DNA from 3 places in the Caldalkalibacillus thermarum genome. Region 2 is predicted to be linked to each of the others. Evidence: riboswitches for the same ligand, from Rfam matches in the RefSeq annotation. Region 2 holds a riboswitch; each other region holds the start of a gene.
What was found. Region 2 has a riboswitch for S-adenosylmethionine ahead of IEW48_RS08195 (methionine biosynthesis PLP-dependent protein). Riboswitches for the same ligand answer to the same signal wherever they lie in the genome.
Positions count from the first base shown of each region.

Region 1 (10,060 bases), on a different contig from region 2:
GGATTGCACCATCTACATGGGTGCGGAGGATACACGAAGACAAGCGCTGAATGTGTTTCGCATGGAGCTTTTGGGGGCCAAGGTGGTGGCGGTTAAGAAGGGGCAAGGCCGCTTAAAAGATGCGGTGGATGAAGCGCTTAATGATCTGGTTCAAAACTATAAAAATACCTTTTACTTATTGGGTTCGGCTGTGGGCCCGCATCCTTTTCCCACTATGGTTAAACATTTTCAAGCGGTTATCAGCGAAGAGTCCAAGCAACAGATCATTGAAAAAGAAGGGCGTTTACCTGATGCCGTCATTGCTTGTGTGGGCGGAGGCAGCAATGCCATTGGCGCCTTTGCCCATTATCTCGATGAGCCTGATGTCCGCCTCATTGGTGTTGAACCTGATCAAGCTGCCACCTTGACAGAGGGTGTTCCGGCGGTCATCCACGGCTTTAAATGTCTTGTTTTGTTAGACGAAGCAGGCAACCCGAGACCTACGTACTCCATTGCAGCCGGATTGGATTACCCGGGCATCGGCCCTGAACACAGCCATTTAAAAGTGTCTGGACGGGCGGAATATGTCACGGTGACCAATGAGGAAGTGTTGGAAGCTTTTCAGCTGTTGTCCCAGACAGAAGGCATTATTCCTGCTTTGGAAAGTGCCCATGCGGTAGCCTATGCTTGCAAGCTGGCCCCTGCTTTGAGCCCAGACCAGGTGATCGTGGTTAACTTATCCGGCCGTGGGGATAAAGATGTGCAGCAGGTGTTTGACATGCTCAAACGAAACGGCTGATGGTGCCTTAACTGGCTGGGCGCAACCTTGTACCTAACGAGAGTCGAGTGGAAAACCTATAATAACCAAAAAACCCCTCCTTTAACTTCAGGAGGGGTAATAAGGTTATTCGGGTGACCCTCATCACGTGAAAACCGATTTGGCTTTGATCGTGCCTTCCGGAATCTCCAACTTTTTAATCTCTTGGCTAAAGTCCACGGAGAGCACTTGGCTCTGTACAAATGTAGCCCCAAAATCTTTGGCTTGACGCTGCATTCTTTCCAGCAAAGCCAGGCCGGTTAATTCCTCACGCACACCCGGATAATTGGCAATTTTATGGGTGATGGCCAATGTGCCGGAGGCAGGGGCCTTGTCAATGACAAGCGTTTTCAAATTCCCCCGGGCAGCGTAAACGGCAGCTGATGCCCCCGCCGGACCGCCGCCGATGGTGACAAAGTCCCACACTTCTTCAAGAATGTGTTCATCGACAGGCTGGAAAATGGGCTCTTCTTTTTGTTGAGTGGACGCATGGGCTGTGTGTTTCCCTTCATCCACACCTAAAATGTGTTTCATTTTGTTGGGACGGTAGCCAACAATGGCTTCGCCGTTGATAAACGTGACGGGGGTGGAAAAGATGCCATGCTCATGGAGTTCCTCAAAGATTGAAACGGAAGGCCGATTGATAGAATTTTGTGGCTGGTACTTGTCTGGATCCTGTGATAACCTAGAGTTAAGAGGGGAGGGGTTAGAGATGAGTTTTTGCTGTGGAGCCAGTATGACAGGGGCCATTGGAACAGTAAAATATAAGCGAACGCTTATTCACAATGTTCCAATTTTGTATTGTCCCATCTGCCAGTCATTTGAAGTGCACGAAAAAGTTCGGGATGAGTATGAAATTTTAGCTGAATATGCCCACGCAGATCACGCCCCAGAAGTTTATTTCACTGACTATGTTGATGTGGACAATCTGGAATCTCTGTTTGATCAGTGTGTTGAGATAAATGGAAGTACCGAAGAGGTGCTGCGGGCACAAATTGATCACGCCCTTGATCTTTTAGCGGTGGCCAAGAAATTGCGGGATCAAAAGTGGCAGGAAGACTTGTTGTATCGTTTAAAAGTTTTAAGCGGCCGTTTACGCCGGGAACAGAGCAAGTCTAAAAACTCTAATTTATAAAGCTTGTTAAAGTTTCTGCTCTATACGAGGTATCGTATCATGAAGTTGCTGGGTTGCCAGCAGCTTTTTTATTTGGCGGCGACCAGGCAGTGACGGCTAACTCCTTGCTGTTGTGAGACAATGGGTAAATTTTACGATTCTATAAAGGGTCTGGAAAACTATGTTGGAAAGAAGATTTTTATGTTAGGATGGGTAGTGATGGGTTAAGCCCAGTCATAAGAAAGAAACCTCTTTAACCCCTCTAAGCAGCAGCCGATCACCGAATGCTATATAAATGAGAGGTGAAAAACCCTTGTTAGCTATGATTGTGGGGAAATGGTTAAACAAGCAATCATCTGTTTCCATAGAAACGTCATCTATTGAACACAAAACAGAAACGTCATCTATTGAGCACGACACGTCATCGATTGAGGAACTGGTTAAGCAAGCGAAAGTAAACATTGAGATGCGCAATGAATTGATCAGTCAATATACACCGTTCATGATTAAGGTTACGTCAAAGGTGTGTAAGCAATATATTGACCGTTCCCGCGATGAGTTCAGCATTGCCATGGAAGCATTTAATGAAGCGATCGAAACTTATGACGCGGATCAAGGGAGTCATTTTTTATCTTTTGCAGAAATGGTAATCCGCCGGCGGGTGATAGATTACATCCGTAAAGAAACGAGACAGACGCGGGACATATTTCTTGAACAAGAATCCAAAGATGATGAGGAACAGCTAGAGAGTTTGGCTCAAATTAACGCCTCAATCTCCCAATATCATGAAGAATTGGAAAGAGAGAGGAGAAGGGAGGAAATCCAGGAATACCAACTGTTACTGAAAAAATTTGATATTACCTTTTCTGAACTGGTTGAGTGTTGTCCTAAACATATTGATGCCAGAGAAAATGCCAAGCAAATTGCCAAAACACTGGCAAGCAAACCCGAGCTGGCCGACTATTTAATGGAGAAAAAACAATTGCCATTAAAACAATTGCTTAAATTTGTGCAGTGCAGTCGAAAAACCGTCGAACGCAACCGAAAATATATTATAGCAATGGCTCTAATCTATATCGGCCAGTTTGAATCTTTACGGGTTTATATTGAACCTGAACAAATCCAGCATAGAAAGGAGGGATAAGGGTGTCCAAAGGGATTGTTCTTGAAGTGAAAGAAAATGAAGCGATTGTGCTGGCCAAGGACGGCTCTTTCCACGCTGTGCGCAAGTGTAAGGATGATCAGCTTCAAATTGGAGATGAAATTGATTTGCCGGTTTATCAACAGGTTGGTGTGCAAAAGAAGAGGTTTTTCCACATTCCAACCATCGCTTTGGTGGCCTCATGTTTTCTTCTAGTTGCTATGTTAATGGCCTATATGGTCCTGGGACCAGACCATACGGCTGTTGCTTATGTGCATCTTGATCTGAATCCCAGCGTGGAAATGAGTGTCAATAAGTCCATGGAAGTGCTGTCCTTGAAAGGGCTTAACGCAGATGGCCAGCGGCTGGTTGAGTATATGGATGACTGGTCACATCGTTCTCTCCAAAATGTCATTGCCAATATGTTGATCACAGCTCAGGATCAAGGCTATTTACAAGATGTGACCGATGTGCTGGTCACCACCTCAGCTGTAGGAGACCGGGACATTCGGGATTATGATCCGTATATTGTCATGGCCTTGCAAGAAGCAGAGGCCCAATTGATTCAATCTGAAAACTTTTTTTTAGGTTTTAGAGCAATGAGCAGTGGAGAACAGGATGAGCCAGTAGAAATTTCAGCCAATCATAAAAGCAGTACTCAATCATCACAACCTGATCACTACATTATTTTCCATCAGGTTAACACGGATCAAACGATTCTCCATGAAGCAAAGCAGGCTGGCGTATCCCCTGGTAAATATCTCATCTATCTGCATGCCTTGGAACAGGGACTAAATCTTGACTTGGAGGAAATAAAGGAACGTTCTGTTTCTGAGTTGGCAAGGGAATTAGGAGGACTTGATCCGGTATTATCCCGTCCATTATCCCCGTTTGACCCAAACGAAGCAATAAACAGACATACGGATCAACCATCTTCTCATGATAACGGTCCCAACAAGCGTCAAAATCATTCCGTTCAATCCGAAACCTTGCCTACTAATACTAACAATGCTGAGCAACATGCCGTTGAGCAACACGCCCCTGACAGCCAAGAAGAGACGGAAGAGGAGGATACGCTGTCCTTCCAGGGGCAGGGGCCGGTTGTTTCTGCTCATGTTTCCAATAAAAAGAATAAACAGCCTGCCCATGTGCAAGAAAATAATGACTCCCGGCCAGTTAAATCTCCTGTAAAACTGCATAGGTCAGAAAAGCCAGATGACAGGTTAATAGAGAGAAAGCCACTGAATCAAAATAATGACAGATACACCACAGACAGGAACAATATTAATACCGAAAGCCAAGACAATAAGCTGGAGAGGCCGGGACAACCAAAGGAAAAACTGAAACCGCAAGAGCCTCCTGTTAAGGAATCCCGTTCCGGCACAGGAGGTTCTTTTATTTTTACTCAGCTCTGAAAATATTATGAAAATATAATCTTTTGCTGTTGCTATTTACAAGTGTGGTGGACGGTGATATAGTACTTTATCAGAAGTTGTTGCTGAGATTCCAACCCCTGGTCAAAACAGAAAAGGAGCAAAACATCGCTCTTATCCAGAGAGGTGGAGGGACTGGCCCGATGAAACCCGGCAACCGCCAGACAGAGTCTGGAAAGGTGCCAATTCCTGCGAAGATGTAAAAGTCTTCGAGAGATGAGAGGATGAAGTGACCAGCGACATCCTTTCTGCATCTCAGAAAGGATTTTTTTGTTTATTTGATTCCTCTGCCCTTTTACCAGGGTGGAAAGCAGGTGAAACAATGATTGACATACAAAATGTGGTTAAGCGGTTTAAGTCAAATAAACAAGAAATTACAGCGGTAGATCACGTTTCGCTGTCCATTAAAAAAGGCGAGATTTTTGGTGTGATTGGCTATAGCGGGGCAGGTAAGAGCACCTTGATCCGCATGATTAATTTATTAGAAACCCCGACGGAGGGTAAAGTCATTCTGGATGGCACAGATTTAAGTGCCTTGTCGACTAAAGCCTTGCGCCAGAAACGGCAAAAAATAGGCATGATTTTTCAACACTTTAACCTGCTCTGGTCCCGCACTGTAAAAGAGAATATCATGTTTCCTTTGGAAATTGCAGGCGTGCCTAAAGCCAAAAGGGAACAGAGGGCCCAGGAGCTGATCAGGCTGGTTGAATTGGACGGCAAAGAAGATCAATACCCGTCTCAGCTGAGCGGCGGACAAAAGCAGCGCGTGGGCATTGCCCGTGCGTTGGCTAATGACCCGCACGTTTTACTGTGTGATGAAGCCACATCCGCTTTGGATCCCAAGACAACGGACTCCATTCTGGATCTCTTAAAAGAGATCAATCGCCGCTTAGGTCTGACCATCGTGCTGATCACCCATGAAATGCATGTGATCCGCAAAATTTGTGACCGGGTGGCGGTGATGGAAGGGGGCCGGGTCGTTGAAGTAGGGGATGTGACAGACATCTTCCACCAGCCCCAGCAGGAGATCACTAAGCGGTTTGTCCAGCAGGTGACAAAATCGGATGAGATTTTGTCTGGTGCAGCAGACTGGCAAGTGGATCAGGGCTGGGTTGTGGAGTGCCGGTTTATGGGCGAGGTGGCTGGCAAACCGGTGATCAGCCAATTGATCCGCCAGTTTGACATCGAAGTTAATATTTTACAGGGTAAAATCAGCCGCTTAAAAGAATCCTCCTATGGTACCCTGCTTATTCAGGTCACCGGAGAAGAGGCTGAAATTAAACGGGCTATCGGCCACCTTAAGTCTCTTGGGGTGGGAGTGGAGGTGCTAGCATCATGATGGAAATCTGGGAGGCGCTCTTCCCCAACGTTTATCTGGAAGAGTTGTGGGCGGCCACCTACGAAACACTGTATATGACGGTTGTCTCCCTGTTTTTTACCGCTCTCTTGGGTATTCCTCTGGGGGTTTTGTTGTATATGACAGCCCGGGGCAATCCTTGGGAAAACCGATTGTTTTATAGTGTGACAGGGACTATTGTCAACATTTTTCGCTCTATTCCTTTTATCATCCTGATTATTTTACTGATCCCCTATGTGCGCTTGATATTCGGGGTAGGTTACGGCATGAGCGCTGCCATTCCGGCGCTCATAGTAGGCGCAGCACCGTTTTATGCGCGTTTAGTAGAAATTGCTTTCCGGGAAATCCCCAAAGGGGTGGTGGAAGCGGCACAGGCAATGGGAGCCAGCAACAGGCAGATCATTTTTAAAGTGCTGCTTCCGGAAGCCAAACCGGCCCTGGTGTCCGGTTTGACTGTCACCGGTATTGCCTTGATCGGCTATACGGCAATGGCCGGGGTGGTCGGTGCCGGCGGCTTAGGTTATTATGCTTACCGCATGGGCTTTCAGATGAATTATCAGGATGTTACCTTGATCGCGACGGTTGCCATCATTATCATTGTGCAGTTGTTTCAAATGGTGGGCGACCTTATCGTTAAAGCCATTGACAAACGATAAGGTTGATCATACATCACCATACATTAAAACGGTTCAAAAGGGGTGTAAAAAGATGAGAAAACTAGTTTTACTCTCTTTAGTATTTGTTCTGGCCTTGGGTTTGGCTGCCTGCGGTCAGGCAGGGGAACAAAATGATGAGGCTGCACCTGAGGAGACACAGGAAGAGACCACTCAGGAAGAGGGACAGGAAGAGGGTACAGTTGAAGGGGGTAAACTGGTTGTTGGCGCAACCCAGGTGCCTCATGCTGAAATCCTGAATGAAGTGGTCAAGCCGCTGTTGGCTGAAGAAGGCATTGAGTTGCAAGTTGAAGTGTTTAGCGATTATGTGTTACCGAACCAATTTTTGGCTGAAGGAGACTTGGATGCTAACTTCTTCCAGCATATTCCTTATCTGGAGAGCCAAAATGAACAGCATGGCTATGATCTGGTGGTTGTCACTGGCGTGCATATTGAACCAATGGGCGGTTATTCTGCTCACTATGACAGCATTGAAGAATTACCTGAAGGAGCCAAAATTCTCCATCCTGATGCTGTCTCCGAAGTGGGGCGGGTGCTCAAGCTCCTGGAATCCCATGGCTTGATTAAACTGGCAGATGATGTGGGCTTCTATGGCACCGTTCGGGATATTGTGGAGAATCCGCACAATTTTGAATTTGTCGGCATGGAAGCCGCCACAGTGGCCCAAGCCTATGAAGATGCAGATCTGGCCATTATTAATACCAACTACGCCTTGCAAGTGGGGCTGACCCCGGCTCAGGATGCTTTAATCTTGGAAAGCCCGGAAGATAACCCGTATGTCAATGTATTGGCCACAGTTAAAGAAAGGGAAAATGATCCATTGATTCAAAAACTGGCTGAAGCCCTCAACTCCGAAGAAGTGCGTCAATTTATTGAGGAGCGCTATGAGGGCAATGTCTTGCCGGCCTTCTAAGGACATCTAGCCGGGATGAACAGTTGAAAAAAGTGAACGAGACTAAATAAACGGCAGCATGTTCCGCTGCCGTTTTCTTATGGCGCTCTAACCAAAATTAACTAAAGTGATCGTCTTGGGATCCTTACCTTTTTTCTATTTAATATAGTATAATGTGTACATTAGAGGTGAAGCTGTATGATGAACAAACCTGAATTGCTGGTAACGGCCAAAAGTGTCGCTGAAGCGGAAAGGCTGATTGATGCCGGTGCCGATGCGATTTACATTGGCCACCAATACTATGGCTTGCGAGTAGCAGGGGATTTTGAACTGCCTCAAATTGAGGAGGCCGTGCGGCTGGCCCATGACCGGCAAGCAAAGGTGTATGTGGCTGTCAATGCCTTGTTTCATAATGACCGTCTAAAAACATTGCCAGATTATCTTCAGAGTTTGGAACAAGCCGGCGTGGATGCTATTGTGTTTGGGGATCCGGCTGTCTTGATGACCGTGTGGGAGATCGGTTCAAAATTGCCCCTGCACTGGAATACAGAAACCACTTCCACCAATTATGAAACTGTCCGCTACTGGGCCAAAAAAGGGGCGTCCAGAGCTATCGTGGCCCGGGAATTATCGTTGGAAAACGTACTGGAGACTAAAAGGCGGGTCGATATTGAGATACAGGCCCAGATCCACGGCATGACTTGCATCTTCCATTCAGCGCGCAAACTGGTGCAAAACTATTTGAACCATATTGGTGAAGAACATGTTTCCACTTCCCCAGAAGCGAACTTGTATCTAAAGGAGAAGAAAGAAGAAGAAACCCACTATCCCGTGTTTGAAGACATCAATGGTACCCACATCATGAGCAATGAGGATATTTGTATGTTGGAGCATCTGCCCGCCTTTATTGACGGTCAGATTGACAGTCTCAAAATAGAAGGGATGTATAAGACGACGGAATACCTGGAGCAAGTCACCCGCATTTACCGTCAGGCGATTGATCTGTATCTGCAGGATGCCGATGCTTTTCAAGCCGAGGTAGGCGGCTGGCTGGACGAGATCAAACGCATTCAGCCTCCCGAGCGGCGTTTAGGCACAGGCTTTTACTTTAAAGAACAAATCTATTAAAACAGGAAAGGGCACTACGTCTTCCAAAGCAAGAAAGGAGTGGATCGTATGGCGATCAAAACGGAAGTGGACCCACGCGTCAACGGGCAGGCCAAAGCCCCCTTGAAGAAGCCTGAACTATTGGCTCCAGCCGGGAATTTGGAAAAGTTGCAGTTTGCTGTGAGATACGGGGCTGATGCCGTCTATATTGGCGGCCAGCAGTACGGGCTCAGAGCCAAAGCCGGTAATTTCACCTTTGAAGACATGGCCAAAGGTGTGGATTTTGCTTCCCGCTACGGGGCTAAAGTGTATGTGGCAGCCAACATTATTGCCCATAATGAAGATTTGGCTGGCGTTAGAGACTATTTTAAAAAGTTGCAGGAGATCGGCGTGGACGCCTGTATTGTCGCTGATCCGGCTCTGATTGAACTGGGGCGTGACGCAGCTCCAGATTTGGAGATGCATATCAGTACGCAAGCTTCCATTACCAACTGGAAAGCGGTCCAATTCTGGGCCCAGGAAGGGATTCCCCGTGTGGTTCTGGCCCGGGAGGTGTCGCTGGAAGAGATCAAAGAGATCAAACGCAACGTGGATATTGAAATTGAAGCCTTTATTCATGGGGCGATGTGCATCTCCTATTCCGGCCGCTGCGTCTTGTCCAATCATATGACAGCCCGGGACGCCAACCGGGGAGGGTGCGCCCAGTCTTGCCGCTGGCCTTATGAATTGTATGGCGAGAAGCGGATCAGTGTGGATGGCGATCCGTTCACCATGAGTTCCAAAGACTTGAGCATGGTCGAACATGTGCCTCTCCTCATTGATGCCGGGGTGGACAGCTTGAAGATTGAAGGCCGGATGAAAAGTATCCACTATATTGCTACGGTGTGCAATGTGTACCGCCAGATCATCGACGAGTACTGTGAGGATCCGGAGAACTTCCGTCTGAAAGAAGAATGGGTGGATGAGATCTGGAAAGCGGCGCAACGTTCGCTCACGACTGCCTTCTATTTTGGTACTCCGACAGAAAAGGACCAATTGTTCGGTAAGCCGGAGAAGATTCCCAAGTATGACTTTGCCGCCCTGGTGCTGGATTATAATCCGGATACTCAGATTGCCACGCTGCAACAGCGCAACAATTTTGGCGTAGGCGATGAAGTGGAGTTTTTTGGCCCCAACTTTGTGCGCTTTAAACAGAAAGTGACGGCCATGTGGGATGAAGAGGATGAACCATTGGACCGCGCCCCGCACCCGATGATGACGGTGAAAATGAAAGTGGACCAGCCTGTCCGGCCGTATGACATGATGAGAAAGAGAAAATAATGAGCCAGGTAAGTGGGGACTCGATAGGAGTCCCCTCATTAATTTTCTAACGGGATAGATCTTTAGAGGCGCTACTCTGCCACCAGCAGGGTATCGGACAAACGAAACCGTTTACATTTAGAAAAATGGTTTGCGAGCAAGACGCTTTATGTTAAAATAAAACTAATACTAAATGATAATCATTTTAATTTAGTAAGATTCGGTTCACTACTTGTCCCTTTTCTTG
Region 1 is NZ_BMKZ01000013.1:34,522-44,581, reverse strand. Features, by position in the region: gene trpB (tryptophan synthase subunit beta) at 1-778, shown strand, start outside; gene IEW48_RS07020 (FAD-dependent oxidoreductase) at 902-1,330, opposite strand; gene IEW48_RS07015 (hypothetical protein) at 1,509-1,931, shown strand; gene sigI (RNA polymerase sigma-I factor) at 2,224-3,054, shown strand; gene IEW48_RS07005 (anti-sigma factor domain-containing protein) at 3,057-4,466, shown strand; SAM riboswitch class I at 4,596-4,707, shown strand; gene IEW48_RS07000 (methionine ABC transporter ATP-binding protein) at 4,807-5,823, shown strand; gene IEW48_RS06995 (methionine ABC transporter permease) at 5,820-6,497, shown strand; gene IEW48_RS06990 (MetQ/NlpA family ABC transporter substrate-binding protein) at 6,550-7,428, shown strand; gene IEW48_RS06985 (peptidase U32 family protein) at 7,606-8,535, shown strand; gene IEW48_RS06980 (peptidase U32 family protein) at 8,584-9,834, shown strand.
Region 1: it holds a riboswitch for S-adenosylmethionine, as region 2 does, so the genes downstream of both, IEW48_RS07000 (methionine ABC transporter ATP-binding protein) here and IEW48_RS08195 (methionine biosynthesis PLP-dependent protein) in region 2, are expected to answer to the same signal.

Region 2 (10,060 bases):
CCCGGTAGATGGTGGTGACGGCAATGGCCGCCTCTTTCACCTGTTCAGGCCGGATAAACACGTCCAGCTCCTGAGCCAGATAAGGTTTAGACGACAGTCCCCCTCCGACCCACAGATGGAAACCGGCAACCTCCTCGCCGTCGATCACCTTTGTGGCCGGTACAAAGGAAACGCAATGAATATGGGCATTGGTCACATTGTGCACATTGGCCGAAATGGACATTTTATACTTGCGGGGCAGATTGGAAAAGTCATAATTGCGCTGGAAAAAGCGATAAACTTCTTGGACAATCTCCCGTGTATCCAGCAGTTCATGGGGATCGATGCCGGCCAGGGGATTGCCCACAATGGTGCGCAAGATATCCCCGCAGGCTCCCACTGATGAAAGACCGACACTTTCCAAACGTTTGAAAATATCAGGGATGTGCTCAATCTCTAGCCAATGGAACTGCACCGCCTGGCGGGTGGTGATGTCCACCAGGTTACGTCCATAATCGCGCCCGATACCAGCCAGCACTTGTGCTTGCTCATAAGTGAGAATGCCCGAGGGAATATTGACCCTCATCATAAAATACCCGTCTTCTTTGGGGCGTTGTAAGTACAGTCCGGCCCACTTGAAGTAATCCCACTGGTCTTTGGGAATGGAGGCAAAGCCTTCCCTGGCATAGCGTTCAATATCATTTAAAATGTCCAGACCGTCTTTTTGCAGTTTCTTTTTCTCCATCTCATTCAGGTTGGGGTCATCTGCCCACAGCTTGGTATACGCCATGATAGATCCTCCTCACCGAGTTAATTTAAGGCTTACCAGGTTATTTGATAAAATGTCAAAATGTCCCAAGTTTAAAAGATAATCTGACAATCATTCAGTTTAAGGGATCATCTGCCGATCTTTGAGATAGCGGATCAATTGTTCCACGGCTTCCTCCACGGAGACCCGGTCAGTCTCAATGATGAGCTCTGGATTTTCGGGTTCCTCATATGGGGCACTGATTCCGGTAAAATGAGGAATCTCTCCTGCCCGGGCCCGCTTGTACAATCCTTTAGGGTCACGCTGTTCACATTCGGACAAGGGGCATTTGACATACACCTCGATAAACTCCCCTTCTTCCACCAGTGCCCGGACCTGCTCCCGGTCAGCCCGGTAAGGGGATATAAAAGCGGTTAGGGTCATGATGCCAGCATCCACAAACAGTTTGGCCACTTCCCCGATACGGCGGATATTTTCCACCCGGTCTTGGGGCGAAAAGCCGAGATCCTTGTTCAGCCCGTGGCGGATATTATCCCCATCCAGGACATAGGTTCTGACTTTCTGTTCATGCAAGGCTCTGGCCAGGGCATTGGCCAACGTGGATTTTCCTGATCCGGACAAGCCGGTAAACCACAGGATACAGCTTTTGTGCCCGTTCAGGGCTTGCCGGTCTTGTTTGCTGACGCTGGCCTTATGCCAAACGATGGTTTTCTGGGACACGTTTTTCACCTCCTTGTTTTCCATCCCGGATCTATAGCGGCACAAACGGCCCTATGTGAGAGACCAGCCACATGTTTAGGAAGAGTAGGTGGGCTGCTTCAGGCCTTGAATCAACACCTCCACCACTTCTTTGCGGCTGAACTCCGGCGGCGGCACCTCTCCCCGGCTCAGCATCTGCCGCACTTTGGTGCCGGAAAGAATCAAGCGGTCTTCTTCACCATGGGGGCAGGTCTTGGTCGACGCCATGCCTCCGCAGCGGTAACAATAGAAACTGTGTTCAAAAAACAAAGGCGTAATCCCCAGTTCAGCGGGCGAAAAATGGTCAAAGATGCGCTGGGCATCATAGGTGCCGTAGTAGTTGCCCACCCCGGCATGATCCCGCCCGACAATAAAGTGCGTGCAACCGTAATTTTTGCGCACCAGGGCGTGGAAAATGGCTTCACGGGGCCCGGCATAGCGCATGGCAGCCGGAAAAACAGCCAAAAAGACCCGCTCCGGTGGATAATAATGTTTAAGAAGCACTTGATAACTTTCCATGCGCACATCGGCCGGAATGTCGTCCGCCTTCGTTTCACCCACCAGGGGATTGAGGAACAACCCGTCCACGATTTCCAGGGCACACTTTTGAATATACTCATGGGCGCGGTGTACCGGGTTGCGGGTTTGAAACCCCACCACTGTTCTCCAGCCCCGTTCTCTAAACTTAGCCCGCGTCTCGCTTGGATCCAGGTAAAACTCGGCAAAACGCTGCTTCGGCAGCCGCTTGACCAGCGTCACCGGCCCGCCCAGATAGACAGAGGGCCGCTCAAACAGCTTTTTCACACCCGGATGGGCTAAATCTGTGGTGCGGTAGACCTGTTGGGCCTCCACTGTTTTATCGGGACGGTACTTTTCCCGCACTTCGATGACGCCATACGCCGTTCCCTCATAGCTCAGTTTGACCATATCCCCTTCCTTAATGGTGCTGGCTGCTTCCTCACTGACCGGAAGGGTAATGGGGATGCTCCATACTTCACCGCTGGCCAGGCGCATATGCTGGACCACTTGCTCATAATCCTCCGCTCCCATAAACCCTTCCAAGGGACTGTAAGCGCCATTGGCAATCAACTCCAAGTCAGACAGCGCGATTTTGTCCACTTCCACCTGTTTGGTGATGGCAGACAGATCAAGATCCGGCTGATAACGGTTAATTAATGTTCCTCCGTGAGGCTGACTGAGACTCAACTTCCTCTCTCCTTTCCTGTTTTGGGTCAAACCGGATTACCCGCGGACAGTTGGCTGTGCTTACGGGCTGTGCAATCCGCATTCGATTTTATTGGCATGGGCCCAGCGGCCTGCTCTGGAATCACCCTCTCCCTTCACAGGCAGGGTGCAAGGTTCACAGCCGATGCTGGGATAATCTTGATCGTGCAGCGGATTATAGGGCAAGTTAAAGCTCCTGATGTACAGCCAAACTTCCTCCCATGTCCAGTGAATCAGCGGACAGACCTTAATAGATTGAAACTTATGATCCAGATTGACAAACTGGACATGGGCCCGGGTCGGCGACTGCTCCCGCCGCAAGCCGGACATCCATGCTGCCGCGCCCGTCAACGCCTTGTGCAAAGGGATGATCTTACGCAGCCGGCAGCATTGGTCAGGATGATGCACCCAGAGTTGATCCCCATACTGTTTGGCTTGCTCCTCCAGGGAAAGATCAGGCTGGATCAGCTCAATACGCAGCTGGGGATAGCGCTGTTTCACCTCTTCAATCAGGTCGTAAGTCTCCTTAAAATGAAGGTGGGTATCCAGGAAAATGACTTTGGCATCCGCCTTCACCTTGCTGATCATATCGATTAACACCATGCCTTCTGCCCCGAAGCTGCAGGCATAGATCAACTCTTTGCCCCATTGGTCGTAAGCCCACTTGATCACTTCCAGGGTATCTTTTTGCTCCAGCTGCCGGTTGATCCCGGCCAGCTCCTCCTCTGTCACGGTGGTATAGGAGAACGAAGCAGCCATGGTTAAACCTCCCCTCCTTGCTCATGGACCGATTTCTTTTCCTGCCGGATGGTTTTTAGCAAACTGAGTGTGCCAAAAGTGCTCACAAACACACTGATGACCACAATAATCACGTATGGATTGGGGTCCAGTATGAGATGAACCAAGGTGTAAGCAACCACCAGGGAGAGAATCGGCGACACCACCCACACCTTGATGATTTGCACAATCACATTTTTCTGCCACAAGCGCAAACCATTCTCTGCGGTACCCACGCCCACAATGGCCGAAGTGGTCGCCTGAGTGAGGGGAACAGGAATACCCAACAGAGAAGCAATGACCACCAATGTGCCGCCTGTCCCTGAGACAATGCTTCCTTGCAGCAAAGAAAGCGAAGTAATCCGTTTGCCGTTGGTCTCCAGCACCCTGCCGCCGAGCAAGACGGCGCCCAGTGCCACAAAGGCACCGCCCAGCCAGATGGCTTCAGTGGTGCCCAAAAGCCCTGCTCCTACCAGAGGGCCGATGGCATTGGCCACATTGTTCATTCCTGCTGAAAAAGCCTCCAGACAGCCGGTCAAAATGAGGAGCACAACCAGCCCTTTCCGCCACTTGCCTCCCTTCTTCAGCTCAGGATACCGCTTTTCAAGCCACAAAACTCCCTTTCCCAACCCATAGGCCACACTGAAGGCTGCCACCGGAATCAAAATCCAAAACGAGACAATGTAGAGCAGATTGGAGACATACAAGGCTTGAAAGGCAATCCCGATGCCAACGATCGATCCCACCGTAACTTCACTGGTAGACAGGGGGATCCCCAGTAAATTGGCGATAAACAGCGTGCTTGTCGCTCCCACCAAAATAATCAGCACAATCGGAACATCGAGGATATCAGTCGGTATAATCCCGCTGCCGATGGTTTTCACCACTTCCCCGCTGCCCAGGACTGCTCCCAAAAACACCGCTAATGCCACAAGCAGCAAAGCCACCAGCTTATTGCGGATGGCTCCGGCACCATAGACCGCACCCATGGTGGCAGCTGCTCCGCTGGCCCCAATGTTCATGGCAAAAAACAAGGCAATGCCAATGGCGAGAAAGGTTAAGAGCATGAATTTCACCTCTACCCTTTTTTCGTTTATCTCCCTTTCGTTAACGCAAGCTCTATTAACATAATTCCTATTAGTCAACTATGAATTATAGAATTTTGTTATTTTAAAATATCATATAGCATCCCCTCACTGTCTGTCAATTCCTAATTTCAAAAATGAAGTCAATAAAAAGTTAGAGCCGCGCTAATCAGGGGCGTCAGCCCAACACACTATCTGATAAATAGGGTATTAACCAAATTCCAATCGTGCTAAATTTTTTTCAAATTTTTCTCTTGCCAAATCATGCTTTTGGTAGTATAGTGTTATATAAATCCTGACAAAAATCGAATATGCCTGAAAGTTCTTTTTCTTATCAAGAGAGGTGGAGGGACTGGCCCTGTGAAGCCTCAGCAACCAGCCAGCACGCGCTGGCCAGGTGCTAATTCCAGCAAGTTGAGTCGGGCAGCCTGCCTGATTCAACTTGGGAGATAAGAAGAAGGACAAAACTGACGGACACCCGTTTAGTCTTGCCTTCTTCTTATCAGAAGAAGGTTTTTTTATTTCATAAAAAGTTGGTAAAGGTGGGGATGGGATAGATGAGCCAATGGAAAATAGAATCTCAACTCGCGCAAATCGGCAACCGCAGTGAGGAAGCCACGGGAACAGTTTCGGCACCTGTCTACTTCTCAACCGCGTACCGCCATGCCGGCATCGGCCAGTCCACCGGCTATGATTACTCCCGCACGGGCAACCCGACCCGGGCCATCCTGGAACAGGCCATTGCCGAACTGGAAGGGGGAGACCGGGGTTTTGCCACCAGTTCAGGCATGGCTGCCATCCAGACCATCTTATCCCTGTTTGAACAAGGGGATGAATTAATTGTTTCCCGCGATTTGTACGGGGGGACTTACCGCCTGTTTGAAGAGGGCTGGAAGCGCTGGGGATTAAACTTTCATTATGTTGACCCGCGATGTATAGAGGAAATCGAACAACGGATCACCCCGCGCACCAAGGCCATTTTTATCGAAACGCCGACCAATCCGCTCATGCAGGAGACAGATATCCGCGCGGTGAGCCAGGTGGCTAAAAAACACGGCCTGTTACTGATTGTGGACAACACGTTTTACACCCCGCTTTTGCAGCAGCCCCTCAAACAGGGGGCTGATATCGTCATCCACAGCGCCACCAAATACCTGGGGGGACACAATGATGTGCTGGCCGGGTTGATCGTGGCCAAGGGGGAAGCACTGTGTGAACGGCTGTTCTATTACCACAATGCGATTGGGGCCACACTCTCCCCCCTGGACTCCTGGTTGTTGATGCGGGGGATGAAAACCTTGGCCTTGCGCATGAAACAGCATGAGGCCAACGCCCGGCAAATTGCCGCCTATTTGGAACAACACGAGTGCGTCACCGATGTGCTCTATCCGGGGCGGGGGGGCATGCTCTCCTTCCGGATCTTACGTGAAGACTGGGTGGATCCCTTCCTCAAACAGCTTAGATTAATTACCTTTGCTGAAAGCCTGGGCGGAGTGGAAAGCTTTATCACCTATCCCGCTACCCAGACTCACGCCGATATACCTGAAGAGGTGCGCACGGCATACGGTGTGTGTAACCGCCTGTTACGTTTCTCCGTCGGCGTGGAACATGCAGACGATTTGATAGCCGACCTGGAGCAAGCCTTTGCCGCTGTCAAGTCCGGGCAGACGGCACATATTAGCTGAGGAGGTTAGCCGAGATGAGGGACGATTTTTGCTTTGAGACCCGCTTGTTGCACAACAAACATAAATGGGAGCCCGAGACCGGGGCCGTCAGCGTACCCATTTATCATGCTTCAACTTATCACCAGCCAGACATAGACCGCTTTGGCCCCTATGATTACAGCCGCTCCGGCAACCCGACCCGCGAAGCGCTGGAAGAGACCATTGCCGAACTGGAAGGGGGCATAAGGGGCTTTGCCTTTGCTTCAGGGATGTCCGCCATCTCCACCGCCTTTCTGCTCCTTTCTAAGGGAGACCATGTGCTCATGTGCGAAGATGTATACGGCGGAACGTACCGCATGGTGACCCAAGTGCTCAGCCGCTTTGGCATTGAATACACCTTTGTGGACATGACTGATTTGGATCAGGTGGCCTCCAACATTAAAAGCAACACTAAAGTGCTGTACGTGGAGACACCATCCAACCCCCTGTTGAAAATTACCAACATTCAGGGTGTTGCCAAACTGGCCAAAGCACACGGCTGCCTCACCTTTGTGGATAACACCCTGATGACCCCGGCCTTGCAACGGCCGCTGGAACTGGGAGCCGATGTGGTCATTCACAGCGCCACCAAATTTATTGCCGGCCACAGTGATGTGGTGGCCGGACTGGTGGTGGTGAAAGACCCTGAACTGGCTGACCAGCTGTCCTTTTTACAAAATGCCTTTGGGGCCGTGCTGGGCGTACAGGATGCCTGGCTGGTGTTAAGGGGCTTAAAAACCTTATCGGTCCGTCTGAAGCAGTCCACAGCTTCCGCTCTGGCCATGGCCAAATACTTGCAAAAGGTCCCCGAGGTGCTGGATGTCTATTATCCCGGACTTCCCCACCATCCCGGCTATGCTGTGCACATGCTGCAGGCTGAAGGAGCCGGAGCCGTGCTTTCCTTCCGCTTAAAGGACGAACAGGCGGTAAAAACCTTTGTCCGGCAGGTGGAGATCCCGGTCTTTGCCGTCAGCCTGGGCGCGGTGGAATCGATCCTGTCCTATCCGGCCAAAATGTCCCATGCCGCCATGCCCAAGGAAGCGCGCGAGCAACGGGGCATTACCGACGGCTTGTTGCGCCTGTCTGTCGGTTTGGAAGATGTGCACGATTTAATGGATGACTTCGAGCGGGCCTTTAAAGCCCTGCGCAAAGAAAGGGGCGTCACCGCCATTGGCACTGCTGGATGATTTGCAAGCGCGCGTGTTGATTGCCGACGGAGCCATGGGCACCTTGCTCTACTCCTACGGTGTCGGCCATTGCTATGAGGAATTGAATATTTCCCAGCCGGATCAGATTCAGGCCATCCATCAGGCTTATCTGGATGCCGGCGCCCAGGTGATTCAAACCAACACCTATGCGGCCAATTATGCGAAGCTGTCCCGTTATGGTCTGGAAGACATGGTCAAAGAGATTAATGTGCACGCCGTCCGGCTGGCCAAAACGGCGGCTGCAGGCCGCGCCTACGTGCTGGGCACCATAGGGGGCATCCGGGGGGCCGGGCGCAAAGCCACTCCATTGGAAGAAATCAAACGCAGTTTCCGGGAGCAGCTTTTTTGGCTGCTGCAGGAAGAGCCAGACGGTTTGATCCTGGAAACCTACTATGATTTGGAAGAGTTAAGCACTGTCATACAGATTGCCAGAAAAGAAACCCCCTTGCCCATCATCGCCCAGGTTTCCCTGCACGAAGCGGGTGTGCTGCAAGGGGGCATCCCCTTGAGTGAAGCCCTCAACCAGCTGGAAGAGCTGGGAGCGGACGTCATCGGGGTCAACTGCCGCCTGGGCCCCCACCATATGTTACGCTCCCTGGAGCAGGTGCCCCTTCCCCGGCGGGCCTATTTATCCGCCTATCCCAATGCCAGTCTGCTCAATTATGTTGACGGCCGCTTGATCTACCAATCAGAGCCGGACTATTTTGCCCAGCAAGCACGGGCCATCGTGGAACAAGGCGTGAGGTTGATCGGCGGCTGCTGCGGCACGACACCAGCGCACATTCAAGCCATGGCCGGAGCGCTGAAGGATATTAAGCCAGTGACTGAAAAGGAGGTTCAACCGCAGCTGGTCCAGATCGAGGAGATCTCACTCCCTCCAGGTTCGCCAGGCCGCAAGGAGCAGCTGCAGGACGTGGTGGCCAAACGCAAATCGGTCATTGTGGAACTGGATCCGCCCAAGCATCTGGATACCGGCCGGTTTATGGAAGGGGCCAGCGCATTAAAACAGGCGGGGATCGATGCGTTAACCATGGCGGATAACTCCCTGGCCACCCCGCGCATCAGCAACATGGCCATGGCCGCTCTCATCCAGCAGCAACTGGGGGTGCGCCCCTTGGTTCACGTCACTTGCCGGGACCGCAACCTGATCGGCTTACAATCCCATTTGCTGGGCCTGTACTGTCTGGGCATCGACCATGTGCTGGCAGTAACCGGTGATCCAACCAAAATAGGCGACTTTCCGGGGGCCACCTCGGTGTACGACCTGTCCTCCATTGAGCTGATCCAGTTGATCAAGCAAATGAACGAGGGGTTGTCCTTTTCCGGCAAACCGCTCAAACGCAAAACCTCATTCTCTGTGGCGGCCGCTTTTAATCCCAACGTCCGGCATCTGGAGCGTGCGGTGGCCCGGCTGGAGAAAAAAATAGAAGCCGGGGCGGATTATTTTATCAGCCAGCCGGTCTATGATCATGGCCACTTGCATGAGATCTATGAAGCGACCAAACATTTGCCTGTGCCCATTTATATTGGGATTATGCCTTTGACCAGCTCACGCAACGCCGAGTTTCTTCACCACGAAGTGCCCGGTATCAAGCTGACCGATGAGATTCGCCAGCGCATGGCTGCGGTGGCCCATGATCCCCGCCTTTCCCAGCAGGAGGGCCTGGCTATCGCCAAAGCTTTAATTGATACGGCCTACAAGCTGTTTAACGGGATATATCTCATCACCCCCTTTATGCGCTATGAGATCTCTGTGGAACTGGTCAATTACATTCATGCCAAACAACAAACCGGAAAGGAAAGGGAGCTCTCTCATGGCAGACACATTGTTTGAACAGCAGTTAAAACAGAAAATCCTGATCATTGACGGGGCCATGGGCACCATGTTGCAGCAGGCCGGTCTTACCGCCGAGGACTTTGGGGGCGAAGAGTTTGAAGGATGCAACGAATATTTAAACTTGACAGCCCCCCATATCGTGGAGCAGATTCACCGCGCTTATCTGGAAGCAGGGGCGGACATTATTGAGACCAACACCTTTGGCGGCACGGCCCTCGTCTTAAATGAATACAACCTGGGTCACCTGGCTTTGGAGATCAACCGCACGGCAGCGGAGATCGCCCGCAAGGTGGCAGACGAGTATTCCACTCCCGGCTGGCCGCGCTTTGTGGCTGGCTCCATGGGCCCGACCACCAAAAGCTTGTCCGTCACCGGCGGCACCACCTTTGAAGAGCTGGTGGCCCATTACAGAGAGCAAGCCACCGGATTGCTGCTGGGCGGTGTGGATCTGCTGCTGTTGGAAACCAGCCAGGATATGCGCAACGTGAAAGCGGGCTACATTGGCATCTGCCAAGCTTTTGAAAAAGCAGGCCGCAAGGTGCCCCTTTTGGTCTCCGGCACCATCGAACCGATGGGCACCACACTGGCCGGCCAAAACATTGAAGCCTTTTACCTGTCCCTGGAGCACATGCAGCCCGCTGCTGTCGGTCTCAACTGTGCCACAGGGCCTGAATTTATGACCGACCACTTGCGCTCTTTATCCCAGCTGGCCACCACCGCTGTGTTCTGCTATCCCAATG
Region 2 is NZ_BMKZ01000016.1:38,657-48,716, reverse strand. Features, by position in the region: gene IEW48_RS08220 (nitrite/sulfite reductase) at 1-769, opposite strand, end outside; gene cysC (adenylyl-sulfate kinase) at 869-1,492, opposite strand; gene sat (sulfate adenylyltransferase) at 1,544-2,692, opposite strand; gene IEW48_RS08205 (phosphoadenylyl-sulfate reductase) at 2,753-3,469, opposite strand; gene cysP (sulfate permease) at 3,472-4,554, opposite strand; SAM riboswitch class I at 4,901-5,028, shown strand; gene IEW48_RS08195 (methionine biosynthesis PLP-dependent protein) at 5,130-6,257, shown strand; gene metC (cystathionine beta-lyase) at 6,272-7,462, shown strand; gene IEW48_RS08185 (bifunctional homocysteine S-methyltransferase/methylenetetrahydrofolate reductase) at 7,446-9,317, shown strand; gene metH (methionine synthase) at 9,298-10,060, shown strand, end outside.

Region 3 (10,060 bases), on a different contig from region 2:
GCACTTTCCAGCTGGGCCTGGGCTGCCTGAAGCGCTGCCTCCGCTTGTTCAATACTGTTGTGAATCTCTGTTGCTTCCAATTCTACTAATAGTTGACCCGCTTCCACTTGGTCACCGTTTTGGACATGCACTTTTTTGACTTCTCCTGTCACAACGGGAAAAATGGGCAGGTGTTCCCTGGCCATCACCGTACCTGTAAATGAGATGGTCTGTTCTACGCTTTGCTTACTGACAGTATAGAACTCAACCGGGTAGACCTCTGCCTCTTCCGTTTGTACATTGGTCCCATTGCATCCGCTTAAGAGCAGGATGACGAATATCAGCAGCAGATACCACTTTCTCATCCCGTACCCCTACTCCTCTCCACAGTTTACATGATTCTCTAACAAGTATACGTTCTGACTGACGGGTCAGTCAACAGCTAAAAAATATACAAAAAGTTGTTTGTGTGGTCTAAAGAAAAGAGAGGATTGCCATCCCCTCCTGTCCACTCTCACATGTGTGCATGTTAGTCTAACGTCATGAGGTAAGCAATGACCTCTTCCTCGTGACCGCGGGCCGTTCCAGCGGGCATGCTGCCGATGCCATTCACCAGGATGTCATACAGCTCTTCACGGGTATACTTTTCGGTTATGCCATGTAAACTGGGCCCCATTCCGCCTTCCAAGTTTTCACCATGACAAGAGACACAGCTTTGCTGTACGACAGCTTCCCCTTCAGCAATCATTTGGGCATCTGCTCCCTCTGGAGCGGCTTCTTCCTCAGGGGTTTCTGTGTCCGGTTCAGCCTCATCAGGTACCGTTTCATCTTCGACTATATCCTCTTCTGGAGGCGGTTCATCGGCTGGCCTGCACCCCCCTGTCAGCAATAACGTCAACAATGTACATACCAGCATTCCTCGATAAAGGAACTTCATTTAAGTCTCCTCGCTTTCTAGAAAGGTTCAGTCAGCGTTAGTATTTGCCACTTTCATGTCAGCTATGTAGCACGAAAGAAAAAAGACAAAAAAAGATTTTCTGGCTACAGCGGCCGCACAAGAACTGGCAACTGATGCAGGATAAGGATTTGATCAGGGTACCGCTGGCAGTGCGGCCACAGCAGAAAGCATGTTGGGCCCGTTAGGTGATATAAACAGGAGAGACAGCAGTTGTAAGGGTTAGGTATAAGCAGGGCTCTCCACATCTGTCTGTATGCTTTCCAGAGCGGTGGTTTGCCACTCATCTCCATTAATGAGAACCGGGTAAAGGGTAACTTCCGGACAGCAGATGAGTTCTTCCCGCCAGCGGGCATCGGTCATTCTTAACAGTCCTGTGCCAAATTGCTCTGTCTGCTCACAGTACAGCCATTCTCCTTGACTGTTTTGGACCAACCGCTCAACTTCACGCTGCCCCTTTGTTTGTTGCCAAAAAGCAATAACGTAATCTTCTCTGTGATGACGGGAGGGTTGATGCTTTTCCGCTCCATTTTTTTGCTCTGTCCCATTTGAGTCAAGGGCTGGCGCAGGGACTTCAGAGGATGCAAATCGCCCGGGATGGGCTGGAAAACAACCGGTTTTAAACTGCTGATGGCCGAAGACAAAGTCTTCAATCATGGCACTCGCAGTTGGATGTTTGCCTGCCCCAGGGCCTTGAAAGACCAACTGGCCGACCGTATCACCTGTGACCATGACAGCATTGGTCACTCCATTCACTTGGGCCAAAGGATGGCCAGCAGGCAAGAAGACAGGCTCAACGCGCCCTTCCACTCCTGTGGCCGTCCTGAACAGGGAGGCAGTCAGCTTGAGCGTCAGGCCGAACTTTTGGGCTGCCTTCAAGTGCCAAGCTTGGACCTCGCTGATCCCACGGCAGGTAAAGCTGGAGCTGTACTCCCAGCTCCCGGTTATCAGGTAAGCTAAAATTTGCAGCTTATATAAGGCATCCCATCCTTCCACATCGCTTGTGGGATCTGCTTCAGCATAACCTAATGCTTGTGCCTCATGCAAAACATCGCTGAAAGATTTTCCCTCCTGACTCATTTTGGTCAAAATATAGTTAGTGGTTCCGTTTAAGATGCCTTGAAGTTCTGAAATATGATTAAACTTTAAAGAATTTTTTAAAGCTGCCAAAATGGGAATACCGCCGGCCACACTGGCTTCATAGCTCAGCCAGGTGCCCGCTTGGCTGGCTATTTGATGCAATCGCTGTCCCCGCTTGGCGATCAATTCTTTGTTGGCTGAGATGACAGGAATGTGATGCTCCAAAAGATAGGAGACATAAAAGTAAGCGGGATCGACCCCCACAATAGCTTCAAAGACCACATCGGGTTTCCGGGCGATAAATGACTCAAAGTCGGTCACCAGCAGCTCCTGGGGGACATTTGGACGTTCCTTACGGCTGTCCTTGATGAGAATGCTGACCACTTCTACCTCCTCACCTAGCAGCCGTTTTAGCCTTTCTTTGCCGGTGGTAATGGCTTCATAAACACCGCTTCCCACCGTACCCAAGCCCAACAATCCGATTCGCAGCATCGGCCATTCTCCTTTCGTCTGCAATTTTTTTCTTTCAATCAAGGAACCTGTCTGCTCACACGCCACAACAATCTTAAATGAAAAACCCCCTTCCGCGAGGAAGGGGGAGAATATGCCCATTAGCATCCTTCCTCTTATCTCTCGAAGATGGAACCATCTTCGCAGGAATTGGCACCTTTCCAGCCTGAGCTGGCGGTTGCCGGGCTTCATCGGGCCAGTCCCTCCGCCTCTCTTGATAAGAGTGGTGACGTCACGCTATTCAGTTGAAAGGGGGTATAAGACTTGGCAATGCTTTTAAGTCTTGAAAATTATCTTAAGATATTCGCACTTGATTGTCAATGGTTCGCAATCACTGTTTTTCTTCTGACTGCTCTTTCTTCGGGGGATACAGTGTTTTTAAATCATCCTGAACCGTTTTTTCCCAGAGGGGGACACCCACGCGGTAAGCAGAACGGGAAATCATCAGTGCGGCCACGGGCGCTGTCAAAAACACAAACAGAATTGCTAATAAAATTTTTCCGCTGAAGATCCCGTGTTGCCACCAAAAGTAAAGGAAAGCGCTGAGCATGATACAGATCACCCCGAGGGTTGCGCTTTTGGTAGCGGCATGCAAGCGGCCATAGACATCTGGAAAGCGCATCAGTCCTACGGATCCTAATAAGCAAAAAAATCCGCCGATGAAGAGGAATATACTAATGACGATCTCGATCAAGATCAAGGACAGTCCCCCTTTCGATAAATTTAGCTAAAGCGATGGTTCCGATAAAGGCTAATATACCGATCACCAGGGCCACTTCGACATAGGCCAAGGTGTTTTGAACCATGATCAAAAGTCCCACAAAACCGATTAGGTTAATGCCAATGGTATCCAATGCCACCACTCTGTCAGCGGTGGTAGGTCCTTTCAGGACGCGCAGGAAACAAATGAGGATAGAAACTGACATCATGATCAAGACCAGCCATAACACGGCTGATAGCATCAGCGGGTCACCTCCAGAATGGCCCGTTCAAAGCCCTCTTTAATGTTTTTGACCGCTTCTTCTTTGTCTTTCATGTGAATAAAGTGGACATAGATGATGTCTCCCTCCTCGGAGAAAGCCATCGATAAGGTTCCGGGTGTCAGAGAGATCAAAGCGGCTAAAGTCGTCTTTTCCCAATCCGTCTTCAAGCTAGTGGGGACCGCCACAATACCAGGTGTAATGTTGAGCCTTGGACTCAGCACGATTTTGAGCATATCGATGTTAGCCAGGATCAACTCGTATATAAACAAAGCGATTAACTTCACCAGGGCCACGACACGCTCCATATAAAAGCGGGTTCCTAAAAAGCGGCGTAACACAAACAAGAGAACAATCCCCAAGACATAACCTAACGTAAATTGCACAAAAGTGAACTCATTCTGCAAAAACATCCATAATATGGCGATGCCAATGTTAATCACAATCTGAAAGGCCATAACAACCTACCCCTTATTTTGAAAATGAGAGGCTTCAGCGCCGCCGCGCTGAAGTGAAACAGCTACTGTCCAAGCACAGCCCGGATATAAACTGTTGGATCTAAAATCTGCTCAGCGACTTCCAAGGAGAAGCGGAAAATGGGCTCGGCCCCTAAACCAAGTCCGATCGTGAGTACAATCAGCGGGGCAATGGGCCACAGCAAACCGCTCACTCTGGTCCGTGCCTGCTCCTCAGAATGTTTTTGTTCACGCCAAAAGGCATACATAAATATTTTCATCATGGAGAACAAGGTGAGCAAGCCGACGACTAAGCTGACAAAGACGATAAACCAGCGGCCTTCTTCCAGACCCGCTAAAATTAAGGCAAATTTGCTGAAGAACCCACTCAATGGCGGAATGCCTGCTAGGGAAAGGGCCGCGACTAAAAACAGCCACCCCAGCCAGGGATGGGTTTTGAGCAGTCCCCCCATTTTATGCAAATCGGTGGTGCCCGTCACTTTTTGTGTCGCTCCGGCAAACAAGAATAATGCTGCTTTAACAATGATATGGTGGGCAATATAGTAAATGGCACCAGCTAAGGCCAAGGGGGTATAAATACCCAAGCCCATCACCATATAGCCTACCTGGCTGATGATGTGATAGGATAAAATGCGCTTAAAATCAAATTGGCTGACCGCCCCTAACACACCAAAGAACATAGTGGCACCGGCCAAAGCCAGAATAATATTGTGGGTAAAGGCCGGGTCATGGGTAAAGATGAGCGTAAACGTGCGAATGATCGCATAGATTCCTACTTTTGTTAACAATCCGCCGAACAAGGCAGCAATGGCCGCTGGTGGACCGAAATAGGAGCGGGGCAGCCAGAAATAAAGGGGAAAGAGTGCGCCCTTAATGGCAAAGACCAAAAGCAAGACAATGGCAATCACATTAAGAATTCCCTGTTGGTCTGCTTCGGCGACCCGCTCGGCAATATGGGCCATGTTCAGCGTACCTGTCACTCCGTACAGGTAAGCGATGCCAACGATAAACAGAATGGATGAGAAAATATTGATGGCCACATATTTAAACGATTCCCGCAGCTGATATTTGGTGCCGCCGAACACAATCAGGATATAGGAGGCAATCAGCATCACCTCAAAGAAAACGAACAGGTTAAAAAGATCTCCTGTTAAAAAGGCACCGTTGACCCCTGTTAACAAGAAAAAGTAGAAGGGATAGAAGTAAAACTTTTCGCGGTCAGGGTGAATGGTTTTAAAGGCAAAGAACAAACAGACAAAGCCAACAATAGCACACAAGATCACCATCATCGCGGCAAATAAATCGGCCACAAGCACGATACCAAAGGGAGCAGGCCAGTTGCCCAGCTCCAATGTTTGAATGCCTTCATGATAAACAACATAGGCCAGATAGATGGACACAGCCAGCAACATTGTTACCGCGACGGCGCTGATCACATGCTGAACTGTGCGGTGTTTGCTAAAGAAAATCAGCACCACACCAATGATAAACGGCAAAAGGATGGGTACAATGACTAAGTTATTCATCGGCAGATCCCCTTAACTGGTCTAAATTGTCGGTTTGATGTTCCTTATATGTCCGGTAGGCCAAAACCAGCAAAAATGCAGTCACGCCGAAACTGATTACAATCGCTGTCAAGATCAAGGCTTGGGGCAATGGATCAGTATAACTTAACGCATCTTCTCCCAAAAGGGGAGGGGCACCTGTCTTTAGTCTGGCCATGGTTAATAAAAGCAAGTGTGCGCCATGGGACATGAGGATAAGCCCCAACACAACCCTCAGGATACTTTTGGTTAAGATCAAATAAGTGCCAACCATAAACAGGACACCGACCAAAACGGACATTAGAAGTTCCATGCCTATCGATCCTCCCCGATGGTCAGAATAGACAACAACGTAATGCCTACAACGGTTAAGTAGATACCCACGTCAAACAGCACAGCTGTAGCCAGCTCCGTCTCTCCCAGGAAAGGAAGGTCAAAGTAGTCAAAAAACTGGGTGAGGAAGGGATAACCAAGCAGCATGCTGGCCACACCCGTTCCCAGTGACAACAATAAACCGATGGCGATCATCCAGGTGTAGTTAAACGGGATTATCTGTTTGATGGTCTTCAAGTCAAAACTGAGATATAACAATAACAGCGCGGCGGCCGTCATCAGTCCGCCGATAAATCCTCCGCCTGGATTGTGATGTCCAGCAAAGAAGAGATAGATGGAGAAGGAAAGAATGATAAAGACTACAACACGAGTAATGGTATAGAGCATGACATTGTTTACTCTCATACATCTTCCCTCCCCGTCATGCGCAGTTTAACCATGGTAACCACACCCAAGGCAGCTATGGCCAAAACAAGCACTTCCAGGACGGTATCAAGCCCCCGGAAGTCAACCAAAATCACGTTGACCATATTTTTTCCGCCCGCCAGGGTATAAGAATTTTCAATGAAATAAGTTGAAATCGGCTCGAAGTTAAGATGGTGACCCGCTGCCAGTGAACCAAAGGCAATCAGCGTAACGATAGCACCCACCGCAACTGAAATGATCACATTGGTCCATTTGAAGATCGGCTTGAATGATTCTTTACGCAGCTCTGGCAAATGATAGAAACAGAGCAAGAACAAGACCACCATCACTGTCTCCACCAACAATTGGGTGAGTGCCAAGTCAGGGGCACGGAACACAACAAAGAGTAATGCCAATAAGAAGCCAATGACACCAACAGCGATAATGGCCGTCAGGCGATGGTTGATAAAAGGTACACTTAAGGTGGATAAAATAAAGACAATGGCCAGGATCCACACGTAAGTTGAAATAGGTGCCACAGATTCCATATCAATCGCCAAAGCTTGGTAACGGTAAGTGGCATAACCCAAAAGCAAAATCATGAAGACAGACATATAGGCAAAATAATCTCGCAACAAGCCCGTCATTTGTACTCGGGTAATTGCGATCGAGCCCTTTATGAGGCCCACTAGAGCACTGTCATATATATGATTGAGGGGATCGGTTTGCCGCAGACGCTCGTAGATTGACTCCCCCTTAAACATGACACGGTACAGCACTGTTCCCGCAGCAACCACACCGATGGTCATCATCAGTTCCGCATTAAAGCCGTGCCACATATAAATATGGACACCAAAGTGGTCAATGGTTTCCAGCAGCATGGGTAAAATGGAAACCATGGCGGGTTTGAGTAAGGTGTGGGACAAAACGTTCGGGAAGAAGCCCAAAATAATAACCAACGAACCCAGAATGACCGGACTGACCAGCATGCCGACCGGTGCTTCGTGAGGTTTTTTATCCAGTTTTTCCGGCTGATATTTCCCGGTAAATGTTTTAAAGAGCAAGATCATGCTGTAGATAAAGGTAAACACACTGGCCACCCATGCAATGACAGGAAAAAGCAGTCCCCATGTTTCCATGTTGAAAATGTCTAATTGGGCAGCTCGGAGCACAGCTGTAAAAAACATCTCTTTACTCAGAAAGCCGTTAAAGGGGGGCAGGCCAGCCATAGATAAAGAGCCGACAACCGCTAAGGTGAAAGTGACCGGCATGAAAGTCATCAAACCGCCCAGCTTGCGAATATCACGTGTGCCTGTTTCGTGATCCACAATGCCGACCACCATGAACAAACAGCCCTTAAAGGTGGCATGGTTGATGAGATGAAAAACAGCGGTCAGGGTGGCAATTAAATACAGTTCAGACTCCGGTGAGCCATAGCCAAAGTGAACAGCACTGGAGCCAATGCCCAGCAAACACATGATCAGGCCCAACTGGCTGACCGTGGAGAAAGCCAGGATCGATTTTAGATCCGTTTGCTTAATGGCAGAATAAGAGCCCCAGATTAAGGTGAACAAACCAAATCCAGACACGATCCAGAACCATTCTGCTCCTCCGGCAAAAACAGGCGTCAGGCGAGCAACCAGGTAAATCCCTGCTTTGACCATGGTGGCCGAATGCAAATAAGCACTGACAGGCGTAGGGGCTTCCATGGCATCGGGAAGCCAGATATGAAAGGGAAATTGAGCAGATTTGGTAAACGCGCCCAACAAGACGAGCAGCATGGCAGGCAGAAAGAGGGCATGTCCAGCAATTACATCTGCCTGAGCGATCAGTTCACGAATGCTGAACGTTCCGGCCATCACGTACAGAAGTGAAAAGCCAGCCAGCATGGCGAAACCGCCAAAAACGGTGATTAACATTGATTTTTGGGCCCCATAACGGGATTTTTCCCGGTGGAACCAATAGCCGATCAAAAGAGATGAAGCCAAACTAGTCAATTCCCAGAACACGTACAACACAATTAAATTATCGGCCAAGACCACGCCCAGCATGGCGCCCATAAACATTAGCAGATAAACATAAAAGTTGTTTAATGCTTCCGTTTTTTTAGAAAGATAATAGATCGAGTATAAGACGACCAGGGCGCCAATTCCTGTAATCAAGAGAGCAAAGAGGAGCCCTAACCCGTCTACATAAACAGTAAAGTTGATCCCCAGTGACGGCACCCAGGCCATTGTTTCCATAATGGACTCTCCGTTAGCAACCGACGGCAAAAATTGAATAAGATACGCAAAAAGGAGAACAGGCAAAAGCAGAACAAACCAGCCTGTATGAATCTGACGCAAGTATCTGTATAAGAAAGGCACAACGATGGCCATCAAAAAAGGTGCCAATACGGCGAGATGCAGCAAGGTCAATGATGATACCTCCTTTACCCTCTCCTAAATGATCCCCTCTGAAAAATCCCTTTAAATTATAGCGTAAAATTTTTGCCCTTGCACCTTATGGTGTCTCATCAATTAAAATTTCACTCTTTTTTTGTGGTCTTATAAATAAGAAGGAAAACAGCAAAAAATTATTTGTTAAAATTTTGTGAACAAAAGGTGATAAACAGCTTTGAGGTATAAACTCTTTTTTTTTTTACCAAGATAAAAAAAGGAGTGTGGAGCAAAAATGTGGACAAAAGCTGGTGTTGCCTTAGGTATTTTCATCGTGCTTTTAAGTTCTGTCTGGTATTACGATCAGATCATTCTGCGTGACAAACATCCTTCCTTGCAGCTGATTAATGACCCTGATCAGGATGGCATTGAGATTCAGCAAATCAATCCTGAGCATTTATATTTGGAACCCATCATTGAGCCGTTTAAACCCCGGGAGTATATACGTATTTATGAACTGCCTTTACCTTAGCATCCTATATGGGATGCTTTTTTTGCTGACTAGAGAAGAAAAAGAAGCGAACACGGTCCAATATTTTGTTACAATATGGTATGATGGACTGGTTGGAGGTGACGTTGGTTGTTAAAGCAACTTCTGCCGGATTTGTATGTTCCCTCGGTGTATGATATTGACCTTGAAGCCTTAAAACAACGAGGGGTGAAAGGCATCATTACCGACTTGGATAATACCCTGATTGAATGGGATCGTCCCAGTGCCACCCCTGAGCTGGCCGAATGGCTCAAAAAGGTGGAGCATATGGGTTTTAAAATTGTGGTGGTATCAAACAATAATGAAGACCGGGTGAGGCGCTTTTGCCAGCCGTTAAGCATCCCGTTTATACATAAAGCGAGAAAACCGTTCCATTTTGCATTTAAGCGGGCGCAGCACATGATGAACTTGTCCTCCCGGGAAGTGGTGGTGATCGGCGACCAATTGCTGACCGATGTGCTGGGAGGCAACCGCCTGGGGTTATATACCATATTGGTTGTGCCTGTAGCGGATACAGATGGCTTTTTTACCCGCATCAACCGGCGCATTGAGCGCATTGCCTTTTATTGGATGAGAAAAAAAGGTATGCTGACCTGGGAACAAGAAGAGGGAAGGAGGTAAAGATATGGCCGTGTTCTGTACAGGATGCGGGGTGAAGTTGCAAAGTGAAAATCCTGGGCAATCAGGATATGTTCCTGCTTCAGCTTTGGAAAGGGAACAAGTCATCTGCCAGCGCTGTTTCAGAATCAAGCACTACAATGACTTGACGCCAGTACCCATGGACCATGATGAGTTCATACATATTTTGCACCGGATCGGGGAAGCGAGAGCCCTGGTGGTGAAAATTGTCGATCTGTTTGATTTTAATGG
Region 3 is NZ_BMKZ01000008.1:5,657-15,716, forward strand. Features, by position in the region: gene IEW48_RS04510 (efflux RND transporter periplasmic adaptor subunit) at 1-344, opposite strand, end outside; gene IEW48_RS16975 (c-type cytochrome) at 509-916, opposite strand; gene IEW48_RS04520 (homoserine dehydrogenase) at 1,157-2,506, opposite strand; SAM riboswitch class I at 2,638-2,748, opposite strand; gene mnhG (monovalent cation/H(+) antiporter subunit G) at 2,856-3,224, opposite strand; gene IEW48_RS04530 (Na(+)/H(+) antiporter subunit F1) at 3,199-3,486, opposite strand; gene IEW48_RS04535 (Na+/H+ antiporter subunit E) at 3,486-3,962, opposite strand; gene IEW48_RS04540 (Na+/H+ antiporter subunit D) at 4,025-5,506, opposite strand; gene IEW48_RS04545 (Na(+)/H(+) antiporter subunit C) at 5,499-5,837, opposite strand; gene IEW48_RS04550 (Na(+)/H(+) antiporter subunit B) at 5,840-6,262, opposite strand; gene IEW48_RS04555 (Na+/H+ antiporter subunit A) at 6,259-8,679, opposite strand; gene IEW48_RS04560 (hypothetical protein) at 8,936-9,172, shown strand; gene IEW48_RS04565 (YqeG family HAD IIIA-type phosphatase) at 9,281-9,811, shown strand; gene yqeH (ribosome biogenesis GTPase YqeH) at 9,816-10,060, shown strand, end outside.
Region 3: it holds a riboswitch for S-adenosylmethionine, as region 2 does, so the genes downstream of both, IEW48_RS04520 (homoserine dehydrogenase) here and IEW48_RS08195 (methionine biosynthesis PLP-dependent protein) in region 2, are expected to answer to the same signal.